Regions from separate parts of the Bradyrhizobium sp. CCGUVB1N3 genome, predicted to be linked through region 3. Evidence: predicted binding sites of a transcription regulator. Region 3 holds the regulator's gene; each other region holds the start of a gene.
What was found. The regulator LexA, encoded in region 3, represses DNA repair genes until DNA is damaged. The targets are predictions, from matches to a motif close to TGTTCNNNNTGTGTTCNG.
Positions count from the first base shown of each region.

Region 1: a site for LexA is predicted at 2,659-2,676, ahead of NLM33_RS21425 (ribonuclease T2). Genes of this name have one in related genera too.
Region 2: a site for LexA is predicted at 1,881-1,898, ahead of recA (recombinase RecA). Genes of this name have one in related genera too.

Region 1 is NZ_JANADR010000001.1:4,472,796-4,479,729, reverse strand. It holds gene NLM33_RS21440 (outer membrane protein) at 1-429, shown strand, start outside; gene NLM33_RS21435 (cold-shock protein) at 503-718, opposite strand; gene NLM33_RS21430 (23S rRNA (adenine(2030)-N(6))-methyltransferase RlmJ) at 970-1,830, opposite strand; gene NLM33_RS21425 (ribonuclease T2) at 1,920-2,612, opposite strand; gene NLM33_RS21420 (hypothetical protein) at 2,717-3,184, opposite strand; gene NLM33_RS21415 (hypothetical protein) at 3,366-3,671, shown strand; gene NLM33_RS21410 (DUF3617 domain-containing protein) at 3,758-4,246, shown strand; gene NLM33_RS21405 (haloacid dehalogenase type II) at 4,259-4,990, shown strand; gene NLM33_RS21400 (ATP-binding protein) at 5,033-6,421, opposite strand; gene NLM33_RS21395 (response regulator) at 6,441-6,934, opposite strand, start outside.
Region 2 is NZ_JANADR010000001.1:9,520,491-9,527,424, forward strand. It holds gene NLM33_RS44895 (hypothetical protein) at 126-434, shown strand; gene NLM33_RS44900 (DUF2798 domain-containing protein) at 791-1,027, shown strand; gene recA (recombinase RecA) at 1,991-3,079, shown strand; gene NLM33_RS44910 (hypothetical protein) at 3,183-4,166, shown strand; gene gcvP (aminomethyl-transferring glycine dehydrogenase) at 4,435-6,934, opposite strand, start outside.
Region 3 is NZ_JANADR010000001.1:1,637,889-1,644,822, forward strand. It holds gene glp (gephyrin-like molybdotransferase Glp) at 1-911, shown strand, start outside; gene lexA (transcriptional repressor LexA) at 1,087-1,785, shown strand; gene NLM33_RS07760 (hypothetical protein) at 1,954-2,160, shown strand; gene NLM33_RS07765 (hypothetical protein) at 2,373-2,810, shown strand; gene NLM33_RS07770 (ComEC/Rec2 family competence protein) at 2,819-5,098, opposite strand; gene NLM33_RS07775 (DUF2171 domain-containing protein) at 5,192-5,425, opposite strand; gene NLM33_RS07780 (MFS transporter) at 5,809-6,934, shown strand, end outside.

The sequences.
Region 1 (6,934 bases), 2.8 Mb from region 3:
AAGCCGGCCGGTTTCGTCGGCGGCATCCAGGCCGGCTACAATTTCCAGAACGGCCCTTGGGTGTTCGGCGTGGAAGGCGATATCCAGGCGGCCGGCGCCGACGATACGTTCGCCCCGTGGAAGTTCTCCAATCCCTGGTTCGGAACGTTGCGCGGCCGCGCCGGCTACGCCTTCAACAACATCCTGTTCTACGGCACCGCCGGTCTTGCCTTCGGCGAGTTGCGTGCGGAGACCTTTGGTTGGACGGAATCGCACACCACCGTGGGTTGGACCGCAGGTGTCGGCGCCGAGTTCGGCATCGCGCAGAACTGGAGTGCCAAGATCGAATATCTCTTCCTCGATCTGTCCTCGAGCCAGTTCGCGATCACTGGCGTATCGAACGGCTATAGCGCCAGCGTGGTACGCGCAGGCGTGAACTATCACTTCTGATAGCTAAAGAAGAAAATACCGGACCTAAACCTCCCGGCCTCGCGGCCGGGACTTTTTTTGCGTCAGGCTTCGTCTAAGAGAGGATCACCAGGTTGACCGCTTTGGGTCCCTTGCCCTTCTTGTCCGGCTCGACTTCGAAAGTGATACGCTGTCCTTCGGTGAGGTCCTTCAGTCCCGCCCGCTCCACCGCCGTGATGTGAACGAAGACGTCGCGACCGCCATCGTCCGGCTTGATGAAGCCGTATCCGCGTTCGCCGTTGAAAAACTTAACCGTGCCCGTCATGGCCATCGGGACTCCTCCCCCGCATTGCTCCTCCGCCGCGATGCAGACCCGCATCTCGGCATGACCGGACATACGAGCCCGGGAGCTGGCCACCCTTGGGCGGACGCGTTCAGTCCGCCTGGATCCTTCTTAGGCCTTCACTCCGCCGCAACCATTCGCGGAAGCGGAACGTAAAGCCAGTCACCAAGCACAGCATAATACGGTTCTCTGCAGATTGACTACCGTTCATGCATAGTTTTCCCAATAGGCGTACTACTTTAGGGCTTCGGCACCTCCAGGCGGAAACGGGCCGCGCCGCCTTGGCCGAGCGGCTTTTCGAGCTCCGGCAGGATGGTCCTGAGCTCGTCCTGCAACGTAAAGGGTGGGTTCACGATCAAAAGCCCGGTCGAGGCGAGTGACGCGCCGGTGCTTTGCGGTGCGACGCTGAATTCGAGCCGCAGACATTTCCCCTGAGGTTTGGCTGCGGCTGCGGCCCGCGCCACCGCTTGCGCAAGCGCGTCGGTGGCGCGCCTGGATTTGGCAGGATACCAGATCACATAGATGCCGGTCGGCCACTTGGCGAACGCTTCCGAGAATGCTTCTCCGAGCCGCTCGAACTCGTCCTTGGCCTCGAAGGGCGGGTCGATCAGCACCAGACCGCGCCGCTCCTTCGGCGGCACGAAGGCCGGCAGCGCAATCCAGCCGTCGAGATCGACGACGCGCGCCTGCGTGTCGCGGCGCAGCACATCGATCAGCGCCTTGCGCGCCTTCGGCTCGAGCTCGCAGGCGACGAGACGATCCTGCGGCCGCAACAGTCCACGCGCGATCAGCGGTGATCCGGGATAGGTCTTCAACTCGCCGCGCGGATTGAAGGCGCGGACGATGTCGAGATAGGGCTTTGTCAGTGCGGCGACCTCGTTGGACAGGCGCGCCTGCATGATGCGGGCGATGCCGGTCAGCCACTCGCCGCCGCGCCGCGCCTCGTCGCCTTCAAGATCGTAGAGGCCGGCGCCGGCATGGGTGTCGATGACGCGGAACGCGGCTGGCTTGTCCTGGAGATAAGTCAGGATGCGCGCCAGCACGATGTGCTTGATGACATCGGCGAAGCTGCCGGCGTGAAAGGCGTGGCGGTAGTTCATGTCGGACAGTTACGACATCGTACGGCAAATGTAACTGCCGTCATTCCGGGTTGATGCCGCGCATCGCCCCGGAATGACGGCGATCCAGTTCAACCGCCGCGGATCGGCGGCATCGTCACCTGGTCGCGGCGGCAGGCGCGGCGGTCGAGCTCCTCGCAGGAGCGGAATTGCAGATCCTTGTTCAGGCAGATGCGCACCTCCGACAGCCGTGTCCGGTTGCACGTCACCGAAACGGCCGAGCTGCTCAGCCCCGGATTGGCCTTGATGAAGGCCTCCTCGACATCGGCGGGCGCCACGGTCTTGGCCTGCGACAAATCGAGATATTCGGCCGGAATCTTGATGACAGCGCGCGCTTTCCGGATGGTCTCGAAGTAGTTGCGGTCCGACAGGCCCGAGCAGGTGCCGTGCTTGTCCCATTCGTTGAAGATCAGCCCGGGCGCCGGCATCAGGTCGAGCATCGAGGAGACGATGTTACGGTTCAGCCGCGGCGCCGGCCGCTGGCAGTATTCGGGAAAGCCGTTCTCATATTGCGGCCACAGCCCGTGCACCACGAAGGCGTAGGGCCGTCCGCCGCACTGGATCTGGGAACGTCCGCCGCGCTCGGCTGCCTCCTCGCAGAACGACGGCGACCAGGACAGCGAGAGCACGTAGAAATCGAATTCGCCGGGCGCGTTCTGGCGCTTGTCCTGCGCCATGGCGCTGCCTGCGAGCGTAACGAGGCCGGCGGTGAGTACGAGGGAGATCAGGAAACGGGACAGGGAATGCAATCTGGAATGAAACATGGCGACGCCCTTCAACTAGACTGTGCAAGAGAGCCTAGCAGGCAACGAGAACATTTCAAGAACAAAATTGACGCCGCCCGCCTTGGCGCGACGATTCGACCGAATCAGGGTTTTGCCGCCCGGCAGACTGGATTGTAGGCCCAGTTGCGGTCGAGGCCGACCACGCACCATTCGACGCCCTGGCCGAAGCCGGCAAAACCGCCGTCCTCGACGATCGAGAAATGCACCTTTCGCGCCTTGCCGTCGCTGAGCATGGCCTCGCCCGTGCAGTAGCGGCGCGGAATGTTGTCGGACTGCCAGGGCCGGAAGGCGGTCTCGTGAATGCCGGCGAAGCCCGTGATCTTCAACGACGAATTCCAGAAAGAGCTTTCTTTCTCCCAGAATTGGGTGGCGATCGTCGGCAGTGCCCTGTCGCAATCGGCGACCCGGCCGTCATAGCGCGGCCCATCCAGCCAGAAGTTCAGCTCGAGCGGATTTGCGGCCCTGGCCTCGGTCAGCGACAGCGCCCCCAGAACGAGGCCGAATACCGCGGCAAAGCGGAGCGATTTCAGGGAGGTGGCGAGGTCGCACATGGGCAATCCAGGAGACATGGCTGCAAGCATCGGACCGTGCCGCGAAGGTGGGGAGAGGTCAAGTGCAGCGCTGCAACACTCGCCAGCGAGTTGCACGCAACATCGCACCTAACAGGCCTTCCGTTCTTTTCAGCGCGTCCGCGGCACCGTAAACTGGTGCCAGCCAAATGGAGTGACGGGAATGCGAATCATTGCGGCCGCGAGCCTTCTTGCCAGCCTGGTTGTCTCGGGACTGTTGGCGGGCGTGCCGGCGCGCGCCGACATCCTCCCTGTGCCGCCCTTCAAGGGCAACGACACCGGCGGCATCATCGCCTATTCGATGGCAGCACAGGTCGATGCGCGGCAGATCGCGGTCGACCACTGCGCGCGTTACGGCAAGGTGGTGAAATTCCTCGCCGTGCAGCCCTATGACGGCGGCTACATCTCCTTCTCCTGCCGCTGGGTGCCGTATGGCGCGGCCGAGCAGCCGCTGCGCACGCTGTACTGATCCTTATAGACCGCAAGCGACGACCGGGAGTTTGGCGCATGACGCGACGGCGTGTTGTTTTCTGCGCTAGCCTCTTCGTGCTCGCGATGTCGGCGACGACGGCTGCGCATGCGGTGGATCTGCCGGTGCGCAAGGCCGGCCTCTGGGAGATGAAGATGCTTCGGTCGGGCGGGCCGATGCCGGAGATGACCATGCAGCACTGCACCGACGAGACCGTCGACAAGGAGATGAACAACAACGTCTCCCCGATGGCCAAGCAGATCTGCACCAAGCAGGACATCCAGAAGACCGCGACCGGCTATGTCAGCGATTCCGTCTGCAACGTCGCCGGCACCACCACGACCTCGCATGCCGAGATCACCGGCGACTTCAACGCCGCCTATACGGTGAAGAGCACCGCACACATCCAGGGCGGCGTTGCCGGAGCTGCGGGGCGCGACTCAACCACGACGATCGAGGCCAAGTGGCTCGGCCCGTGCAAGGCGGACCAGAAGCCAGGCGACATCGTGATGCCCGGCGGCTTCAAGATGAACGTCAAGGATGCCGCGAAACTGAAGGATCTGCTGCCGAAGTAGGGAGCGATCGTCATGGCCGTCTCTGACCGAACGGCGAACGTCAAAGCCATTGCGTTCGACATTCAGGGCACTTGTGTCGATTTCTACGCCCCCATTCTGCGGGCTGGTGCGGCCATCAACAACGAGAAGGGTCTCGGGATCGACTGGGCTGCCTTGTCGGCAGAATGGCGGGAGCTCTACCGCGCCGCGATGGATGCGGTGATCGCCGGTCGCAGGACCTGGCTGCGGGTCGATCGTATTTACCGGGAGGCGCTTGAAACGCTCGTCGAACGGCACGGCTTGTCCGATCGCCTCGATGATGCCGAGCGCGACGAGCTGAACAATGTCTGGACCCGACTTGATCCGTGGCCGGATGCGATCGAGGGGCTGACGCGGCTTCGCCGGCGCTATCTGACATCGACTTTGTCGAACGCGGGAATGGCCAGCGTCGTCGCCTTGGTGAAAAATGCCAACCTGCCGTTCGATGCCGTGCTGACGGCGGAACTGGCGAAGAGCTACAAACCTGCGCCGGCGGTCTACCAACTCGCCGTCGACTATCTCGGCTATCGGCCAGATCAGATTCTGATGGTCGCCTGCCACAAGTATGATTTGAAGGCAGCTCGCGCGTTCGGCATGAGGACAGCTTTCGTGCCTCGCCCTCTGGAGTTCGGGCCGGACGCCACGCCCGATGTCTCGCCCGAGAGCTGGTTCGACATCTATGCGGCGAGCTTCATTGACCTCGCGGACAAGCTGCAAGCCGTTTAGTCGCAGGCTGTCGAAGCAGAGCCGGGCCGTGCGCGTCGCGGCTCACACCGGTATCCTCACGCTCGCCCGCAAGCCGCCCATCGGGCTGTCGCCGAGCGTGATGTCGCCGCCATGCGAGCGGGCGATGTCGCGGGCGATCGCAAGGCCGAGGCCCGTGCCGCCTTCGTCCTGGTTGCGGGCGTTGTCCAGCCGCAAGAATGGCTTGAACACTTCTTCGCGCAAATGCATGGGGATGCCGGGCCCGTTGTCGTCGATGGTGACGGTGAGATAGCGGTGATCGCGCTGGCCGGTGATGGCGATCGCCTTGCCGTAGCGTGCCGCGTTGGTGACGAGGTTGGCGAGACAGCGTTTGAACGAGGCCGGCTTCACCGTCACCACGGGCAGGCCGTTGAACGCGACAGTCGCGGTGTGGCCGTGACGCTCGGCATCGCTGCGCAATTCCTCGAGTGCCTGCACCATGTCGGTCGGCTGCGACTGCTCGCCGGAATCGCCGCGTGCGAAAGCGAGGTAGTCCTCGAGCATCATCGACATCTCGTCGACATCCTTGCGCATGCCCTCGATCTCGGGGTTATCGCCGATCAGCGCGAGCTCGAGCTTGAAGCGGGTCAGGATGGTGCGCAGATCGTGGCTGACGCCGGCAAGCATCGCGGTTCGCTGCTCGATCGAGCGTTCGACGCGCGATTTCATCTCGAGGAACGCCATCGCGGCACGCCGCACTTCCCGTGCGCCGCGCGGCCGGAAGTTGGGCGCGTCGCGGCCCTTGCCAAAGCTTTCCGCGGCGTCCGCGAGCTTCAGGATCGGCTTGATCTGGTTGCGCAGGAAAAGCACTGCGACGATCAAAAGGATCGAAGAAGTGCCGACCATCCAGAACAGGAAGATCTCCGAATTCGAGGCGTAGGCCGCGCTCCGCTGCGCGAACACGCGCATGATGGCGTCGTCGAGCTGGATGCGGATCTCGACCACGTTGGAGCGGCCGACGGTATCGATCCAGAACGGGCGGCCGATCTGGCGGCCGAGCTGCACCGAGAGCGTCTGGTCGAGCAGCGAGAAGAACGGCTTTGGCCCTGGCTGCGGCATGTCGCCGGCCGGCAGGAAGTCCACCACCAGGCCAAGGCGCTGCTGCGCGATGCGCCTGATCTGGTCGCGGTCCTTGTCCTGCGGATAGCCCTTGTAGACGTCGATCAGCGCGGCGATGTCCTGCACGACAGCGGCCGACAGCCGCCGCGTCACCGTGTTCCAGTGCCGCTCCATGAACACGAAGGCGACGACCGATTGCAGCACCACCATCGGCACGATCATGATCAGGAGCGCGCGGGCATAGAGGCCCGTCGGCATCCAGCTCTTGAACGCATTGCCCATCCAGCCATTGGCGGCGGACACACGGTCGGCGGCGCTTCTGAGCAGCGTCAGGCCGGTATCGATCGTACTCATCGCGTCCGCTTCATCCGGTCTATGGCGAGGCTACCAGCCGGTAGCCGATGCCGCGCACCGCCTGGAGGAACAAGGGATTGGCGGGATCGCGCTCGATCTTGCGGCGCAGGCGGTTGATCTGCACGTCGACGGCGCGCTCGTTGACGCTGCCGTTGCCGGTCAGCGCGGCGCGCGGCACCGTCTCGCCCTGGCTGTCTGCGAGAATGCGCAGCATCTCGCGCTCGCGGTCGGTCAGGTGGATGACCTCCTCGCCCTGGCGCAATTCGCCGCGATCGAGATGGAAGACGTAAGGACCGAATGCGATCTTCTCGATCGTGGTGACCTGCGGCGGGGCTGTGCGCTTGAGGATGTTGTTGATGCGTAGCGCAAGCTCCCGCGGCTCGAACGGCTTCGCCACATAATCGTCGGCGCCGATCTGCAGGCCCTCGATACGGGCCTCCGCCTCGTGCCGGGCCGTCAGCATCACGATCGGCACGGAGGAGGATGTCCGGATGAAGCGGGCGAGGTCGAAGC
Region 2 (6,934 bases), 7.9 Mb from region 3:
GTTAACGTAACATGTTGAACGTCATAATATTCCCGCCGTCTGTCAAATTTGCCGCTAAGCCGTGGATAATGCAACGAAATCCTTGATGTCCGGGTGGCGTGAAACACGAGGGGATGTCGCGAAAGATGCTCCCCACGAATGGTGCGGCGCAAATTTCGGCTGGGGATGAGGGAACCGGTCGGCTGGCCGCGCATTGGCTGGGCAATGATTCATCCAGAGCCATTCGGCTCAAACCCGGCGGCCCGGCAACTCGTTCGGATTCCATGAAGCTGATCGTCGACCTCCTCAAGCGGGTCTGGCAGCGCGGCCGGCCCGAGACAGACGGCTACATCCTGCGCGCAAGCGAGGGCGACGACCGTTCGAGCATGGCAGATTTCGTCCGCATCCTTCAGATGCACGACCGGGAGGGCGGGCGGAGCAACTATCCGAATTGACCGCGCTGCCGCTGCTTGCGCAGGAACTTTGTTCATGGCCGGAGAACCACGGATTCCGCGAGCGACATGTCCGCGGACGACGCGCGGCGTGACGCGATATGCAGTGTGAATACGCAGCGCGTTGCGGCTTTCAGGTGCGGACGCTATGGCCTCGGCGAGGACGCTCGCCTGCGAGCGATGCGGCGAGGCGAGCGTGATCACCTTCTGGCGCTTTGAGGGACTGTCGAAACAGCCGCGTGGCTGCGGCGGCGATTCATCCGCCGAGCAGCGTTGGCACCCGGGTCGCATCGCGCGGTGAGATGAGCGCATGGCACGTGCCTTGCTCCGCTCGTGGCGGATTGGAGACAAGGCGCTTCATGCTCGGCATTCCCCGTCGCTACAGCCATTTTGTATTCGGCACGATCCAGTCCGGCCTGACCTGCCTGATCGCCGCCGCCATTGCGAGTTTGCCCGCGACCGCAGCACCCGACTTCGTCAAACACTGGCTCGCGTCCTGGTTGATCTCCTGGACCGCGATGCTGCCGGTCGTCCTCCTGGCCGCGCCTGCGATCAGATCCTTCTCGCTGCGGCTGACGCGCGAATCTCAGGATTGAGCACCGCGAAAAAAGCCCCGCCAGGGGAGAGCCGGGCGGGGCAGAAGGTTATTGGAGGCTGAGGTGCTGGGCTGCAACACCGTAGCCAAGCGAGGTTAACCCGCGCAGCTTACAGGGAGCTTACAGGCCGAAGCGGGCGATTGGCTCTTCAGGGCCGGATTGCCAACTCAAGGACGAATCCCGTCCCAATTCCGACACCCACTCGCAGAAATTACGACACAGCGATTGGGGAGACTCAGCGCGTTCGGCGACGCCATGGGGGAACGTGGCCCGCCGATCAGGGGTGGCAGATGGATAACGTAGAGCGATCATTCGCCGCTGCGACGGCGATGGGTTTTGTCGTGCTGGTCGTGGGGCTCATTCTGTTGGCCGTGCTGTAGGCCGGCACGCGCGGGGAGAGGAGGCTGCTGGGCGGGGCGGCCTTGCTCGTTTCACGGGCCAAAACTGCGGACGGTGGCGATGAGACGTAGCGACCGGGGCGGGGCCGGCTACTTTGCATGGGGTTGTTTTCGCGGATTTTGGTGAGAGCCCGAAACCGTCCCCGAAACCGTCCTGGAAATGAAAGAGGCCGCCAGTTCGGGCGGCCCTGTCCTTGAATATAAACGGCCCCAATGGGGGGCCGCCAACCCGCTTGAGGGGTTTTCCTCCAGCAGTCGGGGGGGCACCTTTCGGCTGGGGGCCTCATACCGACGCGTTGCCCGGCTGATTGTTCCCTATACGAAATGGGCTACCCCATTCAGACTAGGCGCTCCGAGGCATGAACGCCTTGAGGCGGTTTGCGAACAAATTAGGACACCCACAAATTCAACTTAGGGCGCTGGGGGTTAAATGCGAACGGTACCCCGAAGCGCAAAAGAACATATTGCGAACTTGGAACAAACGGTGTACATTGCTTTTATCGCCGACCCGCTTCGCCAATCGTTTGTCGCAACGCCGAATCCCCGCCATAAGGAGCACGACCAGATGTCCGCCACTGCCCTGCGTATCGTCGAAGGATCTTCCATGGACAAGAGTAAAGCCCTGGCTGCCGCGCTCTCTCAGATCGAGCGTCAGTTCGGCAAGGGTTCGGTGATGAAGCTCGGCAAGAGCGATCGTTCGATGGACATCGAGGCGGTGTCCTCCGGCTCGCTCGGGCTCGATATCGCGCTCGGCATCGGCGGCCTGCCCAAGGGGCGCATCGTCGAGATCTACGGGCCGGAATCCTCGGGCAAGACGACGCTGGCGCTGCATACGGTGGCGGAAGCGCAGAAGAAGGGCGGCATCTGCGCCTTCATCGACGCGGAGCACGCGCTCGATCCGGTCTATGCGCGCAAGCTCGGCGTCAACATCGACGACCTCCTGATCTCGCAGCCCGACACCGGCGAGCAGGCGCTGGAAATCTGCGACACGCTGGTGCGCTCGGGCGCGGTGGACGTGCTGGTGATCGATTCGGTCGCGGCGCTCGTGCCGAAGGCCGAGCTCGAGGGCGAGATGGGGGAATCGCTGCCGGGTCTCCAGGCGCGGTTGATGAGCCAGGCGCTGCGCAAGCTGACGGCCTCCATCAACAAGTCCAACACGATGGTGATCTTCATCAATCAGATCCGCATGAAGATCGGCGTGATGTACGGCTCGCCGGAAACCACGACCGGCGGCAACGCGCTGAAGTTCTACGCCTCGGTCCGCCTCGACATCCGTCGCATCGGCGCGATCAAGGAGCGCGACGAGGTCGTCGGCAACACCACGCGCGTGAAGGTGGTGAAGAACAAGCTGGCGCCGCCCTTCAAGCAGGTCGAGTTCGACATCATGTATGGCGAGGGCGTCTCCAAGATGGGCGAGATCCTCGATCTCGGCGTCAAGGCCGGCATTGTCGAGAAGTCCGGCGCCTGGTTCTCCTATGACAGCCAGCGCCTCGGCCAGGGCCGCGAGAACTCCAAAGCGTTCCTGAAGGCCAACCCGGACGTCACCGCCAAGATCGAAACCGCGATCCGCCAGAACTCCGGCCTGATCGCCGAGCAGATATTGGCCGGCAATCCCGAGCGCGACGCCGACGGCGAGGAGCCGACGGAGGAGTAGGACCTAACACCAGTCAAGTTTCGCGAGGAGCGGGCGCTGAGGACGTTGAGTTGCCGACGTCTTCGGCGCCCGTTTCGTTTGGGTGCTGAGTGGGCGGAGTCACATGTCGCATTTGATCCTGACGACGAACGATCTTGCGCCACTTCAATTGCGGCCGACGCCTTTGGCGAACATCGTACTTGGCTTTTCTCTTCGCTTCGTCCTGGACCGGCTACCGTCCGAGGAGCAGCTTGTCATCGGGCTGGAGCCACGCTCCGCGAAGCACTGCAATGTTGGCGATCACTGGCTCGACGACGTTCCGCGGTGCTCACTGAAAGGTTTCGGCACGCGAGATATCGGCTTCTTCGAGCTCTGCGAGAAATTCGATTCGATTGAAGTGTGGGTTGATCCGCTGCCAAACGATCAACTCGTGCTGGTCTGGCTGCTCAACCTTCTTCGCCCATACAAGGAGATCACGACCAAGCTGAGCCTGGTGCACACGGACGACGCCGTCGCGGGGTATCACCCGGAATCAGTGGCGGAATGGAAGTTGCCGGCGTTCAAAGTTGCGGATAGTCACCTGACACTAGCGAGCCGCGCCTGGCAGGCCTGGCGTGCGCCGACGCCCGAGTGCTGTTTCGATCTCTTGATGAATGATCTGATGCTCCTTCCTCGGCTGCGGTCGGCTCTTATCGCCCTGCTTCAGGAGTTGCCTAATTTAACAACAGGCCTCGGCCTGAGCGAAATGGCAATGCTGGACTACATCGAAGACGGGTGCGCCGACCCTCAGGTGGCGCGTCGAGCGGCGCAGCACCAAGAGGTGTTCGATGAGAGCGAGGCCGGCGAATTGCTGGACGATTTGGCACAATGCCCAAAGCCGATGATTTTTGGGTTGGGCGAGGCGCCGTTCGAGAAGGACGAAGTGGCTCGTTACCACCGTTACAGGAAGAGCCAGGTCGCGCTGACTGAGCTTGGGCGGGCAGTCGTGGCCTGCGAAGATGATTTCTGCCGCCACAATCCGATCCATCGCTGGTGGGGCGGCACTAAGCTGACCAACGAGAGGCTCTGGCGGTGGGACGCAGGCGCTCGTGCGCTGGTTGCGCCGTAGAGCTTAATGAGACGTGCGGTGGCCTGTCTCCCTCCTTCTCCCCTTGTGGGAGAAGGTGGCGCGAAGCGCCGGATGAGGGGTTCTCTCCGCACGTGAGAATGTCGAGAAAGACTCCTCACGCTAGCGAGTTTGTATCTCGTGGCGGAACTGCCCCTCTCCCACAAGGGGAGAGGCACAGCAATGCGCGAAGCGTAACCCATCGCCTTCTTCATCGCTTGAGAATCGCAGTGGTGGGTTTCGCTGACGCTCTACCTACCCTACAAATTCATCACTCCGCCGCCTGCGCGTAGTCGCTCACCGGCGGGCACGAGCACACGAGGTTGCGGTCGCCGTAGACATTGTCGACGCGGCCCACCGGGCACCAATATTTGTCGGTGCGCGAGACGCCGTTAGGGAAGCAGCCCTCAGTGCGGGTATAGGCGCGGGTCCAGTTGTCGTCGGCGATGTCGTGCACGGTGTGCGGCGCTTGGCGCAACGGCGACGCTTCGATCTTGAAGCGCCCGGCTTCGACCTCGGCGATCTCCTTCCGGATCGCGATCATGGCGTCGCAGAAGCGATCGAGCTCGGCCTTCGATTCCGACTCGGTCGGCTCGATCATCAGCGTGCCCGGCACCGGGAAGCTCATGGTCGGGGCGTGGAAGCCGTAGTCGATCAGGCGCTTGGCGATGTCGTCGACGGTGACGCCGCTTGTCGTCTTCAGCGGTCGCGGGTCGATGATGCATTCGTGCGCGACGCGGCCCTTCGCGTTCTTGTAGAGCACCGGGAAATGCGCATCCAAGCGTGCCGCGACATAGTTGGCGTTGAGGATCGCGATCTCGGTCGCACGCTTCAACCCTTCGCCGCCCATCATCAGGATGTAGATGTAGGAGATGGTCAGGATCGAGGCCGAGCCGAATGGTGCGGCCGAGACCGGGCCGACCGTCGCATTCGGATCGGTTGAGGGATGTCCAGGCAGGAACGGCGCAAGGTGCGCCTTGACGCCGATCGGTCCCATGCCCGGGCCGCCGCCGCCATGCGGGATGCAGAAGGTCTTGTGCAAATTGAGATGGCTGACATCGGCGCCGTAGTCGCCGGGCCGCGACAGGCCGACCTGCGCGTTCAGGTTGGCGCCATCGAGATAGACCTGGCCACCATGGCCATGCACGATATCGCAGATCTCCCTTATGTGCTCTTCGAACACGCCGTGCGTCGAGGGATAGGTGATCATCACGGCGGCGAGATCGTTCGAGTGCTTCTCGGCCTTGGCGCGGAGATCATTGACGTCGACGTCGCCGTTCTTCTCGCAGGCGACGACCACCACCTCCATGTCGACCATCGCGGCCGAGGCCGGGTTGGTGCCATGCGCAGAGGAGGGGATCAGGCACACCTTGCGATGGCTTTCGCCACGCGCTGCATGGTACCCACGGATGGCCAAAAGTCCGGCATATTCGCCTTGCGCACCTGAGTTCGGCTGCAGCGAGATCGCGTCATAGCCTGTGATGTCGCAGAGCCATTTTTCCAGCCGCGCGAACAGCGCGTGATAGCCTTTTGCCTGCTCGCTTGGCGCGAATGGATGCAGGCTGCCGAATTCCGGCCAGGTCAGCGGCATCATCTCGGTGGTCGCGTTCAGCTTCATGGTGCATGACCCCAGCGGGATCATGGCGCGGTCGAGCGCGAGGTCGCGGTCTGAGAGCTTGCGCATGTAGCGCAGCATCTCGGTTTCCGAGCGATGCGCGTGGAACACGGGATGGGTGAGGAAGCCCGTCGCCCGCTTCAATGCGTCAGGCAGCGCCTCGCGCGTTGTCGCGTCGATCTCGGCATAAGCGAGCTTGCCGCCGAACGCGCGCCAGACCGCCTCGATGGTCGCCGGCGTCGTGGTCTCGTCGAGCGCGATGCGCAAGCCGTCGTTGCCGACGCCGAGATTGATTGTCTCGGAAGCCGCGCGCGCGACGATCTCGTCGCGCTTGGCGCCGACGTCCACGGTGACAGTGTCGAAGAAGTTTTCGGAACGCGGCGCGAAGCCGAGCTTGCGCAGGCCCGCGGCCAGCACGGCGGCGCGGCGATGCACGATGCGCGCGATCTGCGAGAGGCCTTCGGGGCCGTGATAGACGGCGTACATCGAGGCGATCACCGCAAGCAGCACCTGCGCGGTGCAGATATTGGAGGTCGCCTTCTCTCGGCGGATATGCTGCTCGCGGGTCTGAAGCGCGAGGCGATAGGCCGGCGCGCCGCGCGAGTCCACGGAGAGGCCGACGATGCGGCCGGGCAGCGAGCGCTTCAGCGCATCGCGCACTGCCATGTAGGCCGCGTGCGGTCCGCCATACCCCATCGGTACACCAAAGCGCTGCGCCGAGCCGATCGCAATATCCGCCCCTAGCTCGCCGGGCGAAGCGAGCAGCGTCAGCGCCAGCAGATCGGCGGCAACGATCGCGAGCGCGCCCTTGGCGCGCAGCGTCGCGATTGCCGGCCGCAGGTCGCGTACCGCACCCGAGCTGCCGGGATATTGCAGCAGCGCGCCGAGCACGTCTGCCTTATCGAGATCGGTGAGGGGATCGCCGACGATCAGGTTCCAGCCCAAGGGTTCGGCACGGGTGCGCATCACGGCGAGCGTCTGCGGATGCACGTCCTTGTCGACGAAGAAGGCTTGCGCCTTCACCTGCGAGTGCCGCTCCGCGAGCGCCATGGCTTCCGCCGCAGCCGTCGCCTCATCGAGCAGCGAGGCGTTGGCAACATCAAGCCCGGTGAGGTCGCAGATCATGGTCTGGAAGTTGAACAGCGCTTCCAGCCGG
Region 3 (6,934 bases):
CCGATGGCGCGGATGCGGTGGTGATCCAGGAGGACACGGTCGCTGACGGCAAGCACGTCGCGATCAAGGAGGCCGCGATTGCCGGACGGCACATCCGCCCCGCCGGCGTCGATTTCCGCGAGGGCGACGTGCTCCTGAGGAAGGGAAGCAGGCTCACCGAACGCGACTTGTCGCTTGCCGCCGGCATGAACCATCCGGAGCTTGCCGTCCGCCGCCGGCCCAGGGTCGCGATTCTCGCGACGGGCGATGAGCTCGTCATGCCCGGCTCCACGCCCGGCATGGGCCAGATCGTCTTTTCCAACGGCTACGCCCTGCATGCGCTGGCGCGGGCCGAGGGCGCCGAAACGGTCGATCTCGGCATTGCCGCCGATACCGTTGCGGCGACCACCGCCGGCATCCGCCGGGCCCGCGAAAGCGGTGCCGACATCCTGATCACGACCGGCGGAGCCTCGGTCGGCGACCACGATCTGGTCCGGCCGGCGCTCCAGGCCGAAGGCTTCGAAATGGCGTTCTGGAAGATCGCGATGCGGCCCGGCAAGCCGATGATGCACGGCCGTCTCGGCGCGATGCGGGTGATCGGCCTGCCCGGCAATCCGGTCTCGTCCTATGTCTGCGGCTTCCTGTTCATGGTGCCGTTGATTCGCGCGCTTGCTGGCCGCTCGCGCGTTCATCACCGTCGCGAGCGCGCCGTGCTCGGGCGCGACGTCGGGCCCAACGACGTCCGCGAGGACTATCTGCGCGCCCGGCTCGAGGAGCGCGAGGACGGCACGCTCGTCGCCGTTCCCGTCAACCACCAGGACTCCTCGCTGCTTGCGAATCTTGCTGCCGCACAGGCACTTCTCGTGCGCGCGCCGTTTGCGCCGAAGGCGGACGCAGGCACGCCTTGCGAGGTGTTGCGGCTACCCTTGTAAGTGCGATCTGATTCGCGCGTGGCGCGAACTTCGCCGCGTTCACCAAAAATTAAGTGGTTGCGGAACACATATCGAACATATAGTGTCCGTTCATGATTTGTTTCGAGCATCTAGCGGCTTCTGCTGAATCTGACGTCTCGGAATCGAACGACATCAACCGGGGGATTTGGTCGAGATGTTAACGCGCAAACAATACGAGCTTCTGCGGTTCATCAGTGAGCGCCTCAAGGAAAGCGGCGTGCCGCCCTCCTTCGACGAGATGAAGGACGCGCTCGATCTGCGCTCGAAGTCGGGCATCCACCGCCTGATCACCGCGCTGGAAGAGCGCGGCTTCATCCGCCGCCTGCCCAACCGCGCGCGCGCCATCGAGGTCATCAAGCTGCCCGAGCTTCAGGCCGCAGGCGCAGGCCGCCGCGGCTTCACGCCCAGCGTCATCGAAGGCAATCTCGGCAAGGTGCGGGGCGCAAGCGCTCCGGTTGATGACGGCGAGCGTCCGGTCGCCGTGCCCGTGATGGGACGGATCGCGGCCGGCACGCCAATCGAGGCATTGCAGACCCGCAGCCACACCATCAGCGTGCCTCCGGACATGCTCGGCTCCGGCGAGCACTACGCGCTCGAGGTGCGCGGCGATTCGATGGTCGACGCCGGCATCCTGGATGGCGACATGGCGCTGATCCAGCGCAACGAGACCGCTGATACCGGCGATATCGTGGTGGCGCTGATCGACGACGAGGAAGCGACGCTCAAGCGCTTCCGCCGGCGCGGTGCGTCGATCGCGCTGGAGCCCGCCAACACCGCCTATGAGGTGCGCATCCTGCCGCCGAACCGGGTGAAGATTCAGGGCAAGCTGATCGGGCTGTACCGGAAGTACTGATGGCCCGGCAGATCGCCGGCTATCGCGCAGCAACACGGGCGGACGGATTGTCCGCTCCGGCGGGATAGTGTTTTCACTTCGGGTGCGATTATCCCCACACCTGCGCGGAGCTAGATCCTCAAGCATCGCAGGCGCGAGAGCGCTGTGCACGATGCAGAGGAAAAACCCATGCGACAGATGATTTTGAGCGTGATCACGGCGGCCTTGATCGCGGGATCGGCATCCGCAAGCGACGCAGCGCAACACCACCATCCCGTTCGCAAGACGGAGCAGGTAGCGACCAGTGCGCCATTCCGCAATGCCAACAATGCGATCGCACCTGCGGCGCAGGCGAGCTGGCCCTATTCGGGGTACTCGGCTCCCGCCGGCCGCTGATGAAAGCTCGCGTGAGTGAATGGTGTGAACCAAGATAGAGTCACGGCGGGAGGCTTTGTTCCTCGTTAGCCGGGAAAGATAAAGTGATCGGGCAACGCGCAGACGAGCCGCAGATTTGCCCACAAACGCGATACACTCGGAGGCTTCCACTCTGATAGAGGCCTGCGCCTCCGGGGGGCGCGGACCTGCTATCTCGCATGAGGAGCACTCCGATGTGTGACTACAGCCTGCATGCCGTTGCGACCCGCCCCGCTCAAGTCGGCGAGACGATCGTCACGACAACCTTCCGCGGCACCTCGACGCGTGGATTTGCGTCGGAGCGTGATCTCTCGGTTGCCGTCTGCCTTCTGCCCGGCACCGAGCTCGCCTTCGCCGACAACGTCCGCTACGACAATCGCTGGATCTGGACGCGCACCGTCAACTCGCGCGTCGGCAAGTTCGGCAAGGTCGATCCGCACATTCCCGATCGTCATCATGATGCGATCGAATTCCCCGACGGCAACTACGTGCTGGTGACGCAGCTCGTCGAAGGCCAGCGTGCCACGGTTCTGCAACTGCCGGTAACGCAGCCGCTCGGCGAGAAGATAGAGCAGCCCGCCGTCGAGCAGCACACGACCCAAACGCCCACGACACGCCTGCCGATCGGCTGACGCGTCTTCTAGTCCTCGGCCTGCAGGTCGGCCTCCGACGGCGTAGCGTCTTTGCTGCGTGGAGTAGCCGGCCGCGGTGCGAGGCTGAGCTCGAAATCGCTATCGCCGGCCCCAGCCGGCGACCAGGGGCGGTTTGCGCCTCTTGCTTTCACCGTTTGCAGCGTGAAACCGTCGCCACTGCGCGACAGCACGAGCGCGCCTTGCGTCTTCAGACGCTCGCGATCCACGACCATCGCCGCGCAATCGGTTGCTGCCGGCTTCGCCGTCACCACCAACGCGGCACGGCTGCAATCATCGGCCAGCGCATCGACGCGCAGCGACAGCGCGACAAGACGACCATCGGCGAGCGGCGTCACGCAACCGCCCTCGTCGCATGAGACGCCGTCGGCGAGCGAGGTATCGGTCGCGCTGCGCGAATCGGCATCGGCTGCAAGCCACTCCTTGAGAAGAAAATTGTCCTTGCCGGTTCGGATCAGGTGCAGTTGGCCATCCTTGCCTCGCACCGCGACGCTGCGGCCGTCGCCTGCGATCAGGATGTCGGGCTGGCGCACGTGCAGCGCCCAGCCAATCGCGAGCGCCAGCACGACGGCGCCCGCCCAGCGCAGCGGCGTGCGCAACAAGCCCATCAGAACGAGGCCGACGCTGGCGGCAATCAGCGGACCGGTCCCGAAGGCGGTGATGCGGCCGACGGCGCCCGGTAACGCCGCGACCCAGCGTGTCACAACGACCATCCAGTCGATGCCGATCCCCATCAGCCACCAGAACACGCCATCGAGCCCGAACGGCGCTGCGATCAGCCCCAAAAGTCCGGCGGGCATCACCAGCGCCGAGACCACCGGCATCGCCGCGAGATTGGCGAGTACGCCGTAGGGCGTGACGCGGTGGAAATGGAAGGCGGCATAGGGCGTGGTCGCGAGCCCCGCGATCAGCGAGGCCATCAGCAGCATGACGAGCTCGCGGCCACCCCAGAGCGCGATGCGCGCGGTGGCGGAATCGTCGGGCGACGCGAACAGGTTCGGCATGCCGATCTGCACCAGCGCGACAAGACCAAGCGTTGCCGCGAACGACATCTGGAAACTGGGGTGAACCAGGGCCTCCGGCGCGACCGCGAGCACGATCATCGCGGCAACCGCCAGCGTGCGGAAGGTGATGGCGCGTCGATCGACCATCACCGCGATCAGCACCACCGCTGTCATGAAAAACGAGCGCTGTGTCGCGACCTCCGCGCCGGACAGCAGCAGGTAGAACGCGGCGGCCACAAGTGCTGCCGCAGCCGACCATTTCTTGATCGGATAGCCCGCCGCAAATCCCGGGACCAGCGCCAGCAGCGCGCGCACCGCAAAGAACACGACGCCGGCGACGACCGCCATGTGGTAGCCGGAGATCGACAGCACGTGCCCGAGGCCGGAGATGAACATCGCGTCGTTGACGGGCTCGGTGATTGCGTCGCGCCGCCCGGTGAGGAGCGCGGTGGCAATCGCACGATTGTCGCCGTCGAGCGTGGCGCGGATGCGCGCGTCGATCGCATCGCGCAGGCCCTGCATGATCGCGGCATAGCGCAGCCGCAAGCCTCCGGTCTCCGGTGGCGCGGCGACCGTGATCGCCCCCATTGCAAAGCCTGACGCGCCGATGCCCTGAAAGAACATGTCGCGGGAGAAATCGTAGCTGCCGGGCCGCAGCGGCGCGAGCGGCGGCATCAGCCGCGCCTTGAGTTGCACGAAGCTGCCGACCTCCGGCGCTGTGCCCTTGCGCACCGACAGCCGCACACGCTCGAGCTGGATGTCGCCGCGCTGCGCCTCCATCGCCGTCACGCGCAACACGAAGCGGTCGGTGCGCTCGCGGATATCGCGCGTCTCGACGAAGCCGGATAGCGCCACCGAATAGAGCGGCTTTGCCAGAACGGTGTGAGCAATGCGCGCAGTTTTCCAGGTCGCCGTGGCAAAGCCTGCGGCGATTGCGGCGATCATCATGGCGGGTGCGAACAACCGGCTCCGCCGCAACAGCACGGCGCCTGCCATGAGCACCAGTGCCGTGATCGCGGCGACCGAGAGCACGGGTTCGTGGTCGGCGGCAAAATAGAGAGCAATCCCGGTACCGAAGGCCACGGGCACCCACGGCAGCAGCCGCCCCGCGCCGGCTTCCGCCTTGGCCCATCCGCGCAATGTCTCGGCCAGCGACGACCACGCGCCAAAGCCTGCCGGCACAAGGCCGCCAGCCGACGCGGCACGGCCCGTTGGCCATGTCCCGGCAATCCCTTGCGAGCGGTGTGGCCGGGAAGGCTCCGCCATTCCTGCACCTTACGATACGCGACGGGTGCGGAGGCTACCGGAAGGCGCGGGGATGCGAATAGCCGAACGAAAAGGGAACCGGTCGAGGGGCCGCTACTTTTCCTCTTCCATCGTCACGGCCACCGCTGCCTTGGCGGAAAGCCGGACCTTGTTGCCCTCGACATCGGCTACGAGGCCCTTGTCGATGAAGTGATGATGGCCCTTGTGACTGCCCTCGCCGCTGTCCTTTTTAGTCAGCTTGATGCGGTTGCCTTCGACACGGTCGACGGTGCCGATATGAACGCCGTCGGCGCCGATCACTTCCATATGCTCTGCGATGGTCTGCATCGTGCGGGATCCTCTTCTGCAGCCCTCACAACGCCTGAGAGACCTTTCCGTTCGCCGCTCACCGTAGGTCGCGGAGAATCTGAGCCCTTGCGACCTCCTCGCAAAACGCCTCGTGTCAGGTCGATTGCGCCGAAAGTCTCATAAGTTGCCGACCCCTGGTGGGACTACACTACGGTTCCCCGCCTCCCCGACAGACGGGCAAGGCAGTGGTGGCTCGCGGTTCTTAGGCCGCTGGAGCTCATCTCAGGTGACGCAAAGCGCGCCTGGGATCAGACGTTGCCGACGCAACTCCTTGAACTGGCGCCTGCGACGCCGCGCATCACGCTCTTCCGCGAGAACACGACCGCTGAAACGAGCGAGGAGACGTTTTGAAACCATAGGAGTTGCACATGCAGGTACCGAGCGATTTTCGCCGCGTGATCATCGCTGCATCGGTGGGAAACGTAATCGAATGGTATGACTTCTATATCTTTGGCAGCCTGGCCGCAGTTCTCTCGGTCAAGTTCTTCGAGCAATCCCATCCGGTTGCAGCCCTGCTCAGCACCATCGCGCTGTTCACCGCAGGATTTCTGATCCGCCCGCTGGGGGCCTTCCTCTTCGGATGGATGGGTGACCGGGTCGGCCGCAAATACACCTTTCTCATCACGCTCAGCGGAATGGGACTGGGCACAGGCGCAATCGGATTGATCCCGACCTACCAGTCGATCGGCCTGACGGCCGCGTTCGCTCTGTTCGGCCTGCGCATGATCCAGGGCCTGTGCCTGGGCGGCGAATATGGCGGCGCCATCACCTACGTTGCCGAGCATGTGCCGGACGATCGGCGCGGCTACTACACCGGGTGGCTGCAGACCTCTCCAACGCTCGGCATCGTGGTGTCGCTGGCCGTGATCATCCTCACGCGGACCTATGCCGGCAATGAGGCCTTCGACGCATGGGCGTGGCGCGTTCCGTTCCTGGTGTCCTTCCTGCTGGTGGCCATCGCGATCTATATCCGCCTCCAGCTCCAGGAGACGCCGATCTTCCAGGAGATCAGGGACCGCGGCCAGATGACGAGGAACCCGTGGAAGGAGGCCTTCCTCAGTTCGAACCTCAAATATATCGGCATCGCCGTTGTGGTCCTGATCGGACAGGGCGTGGTCTGGTACAGCGGTCAGTTCTGGGCGCTGTACTTTCTGCAGCAGGTCTCCAAGGTGGACGCGCTGACTTCCTCCTACATCGTGGGAGCCGCATTGCTCGTTGCGACGCCGAGCCTGATCTTCTTCGGCTGGCTATCGGATCAGATCGGCCGCAAGCCGGTCATTCTCAGCGGCATGCTGCTCGCCGCCATCACCTACTATCCACTGTATCTGTGGCTTGGATCAGTGACGCAGCCCGGAAACATCAACTATGCGACCGCAACCTTCATCATCTTCATCCTCGTTTGCTATGTCGGGATGGTTTATGGGCCGGTGGGCGCGTTTCTGGCGGAATTCTTCCCCGCCAGGATCCGGTACACGTCGGTCTCCGTGC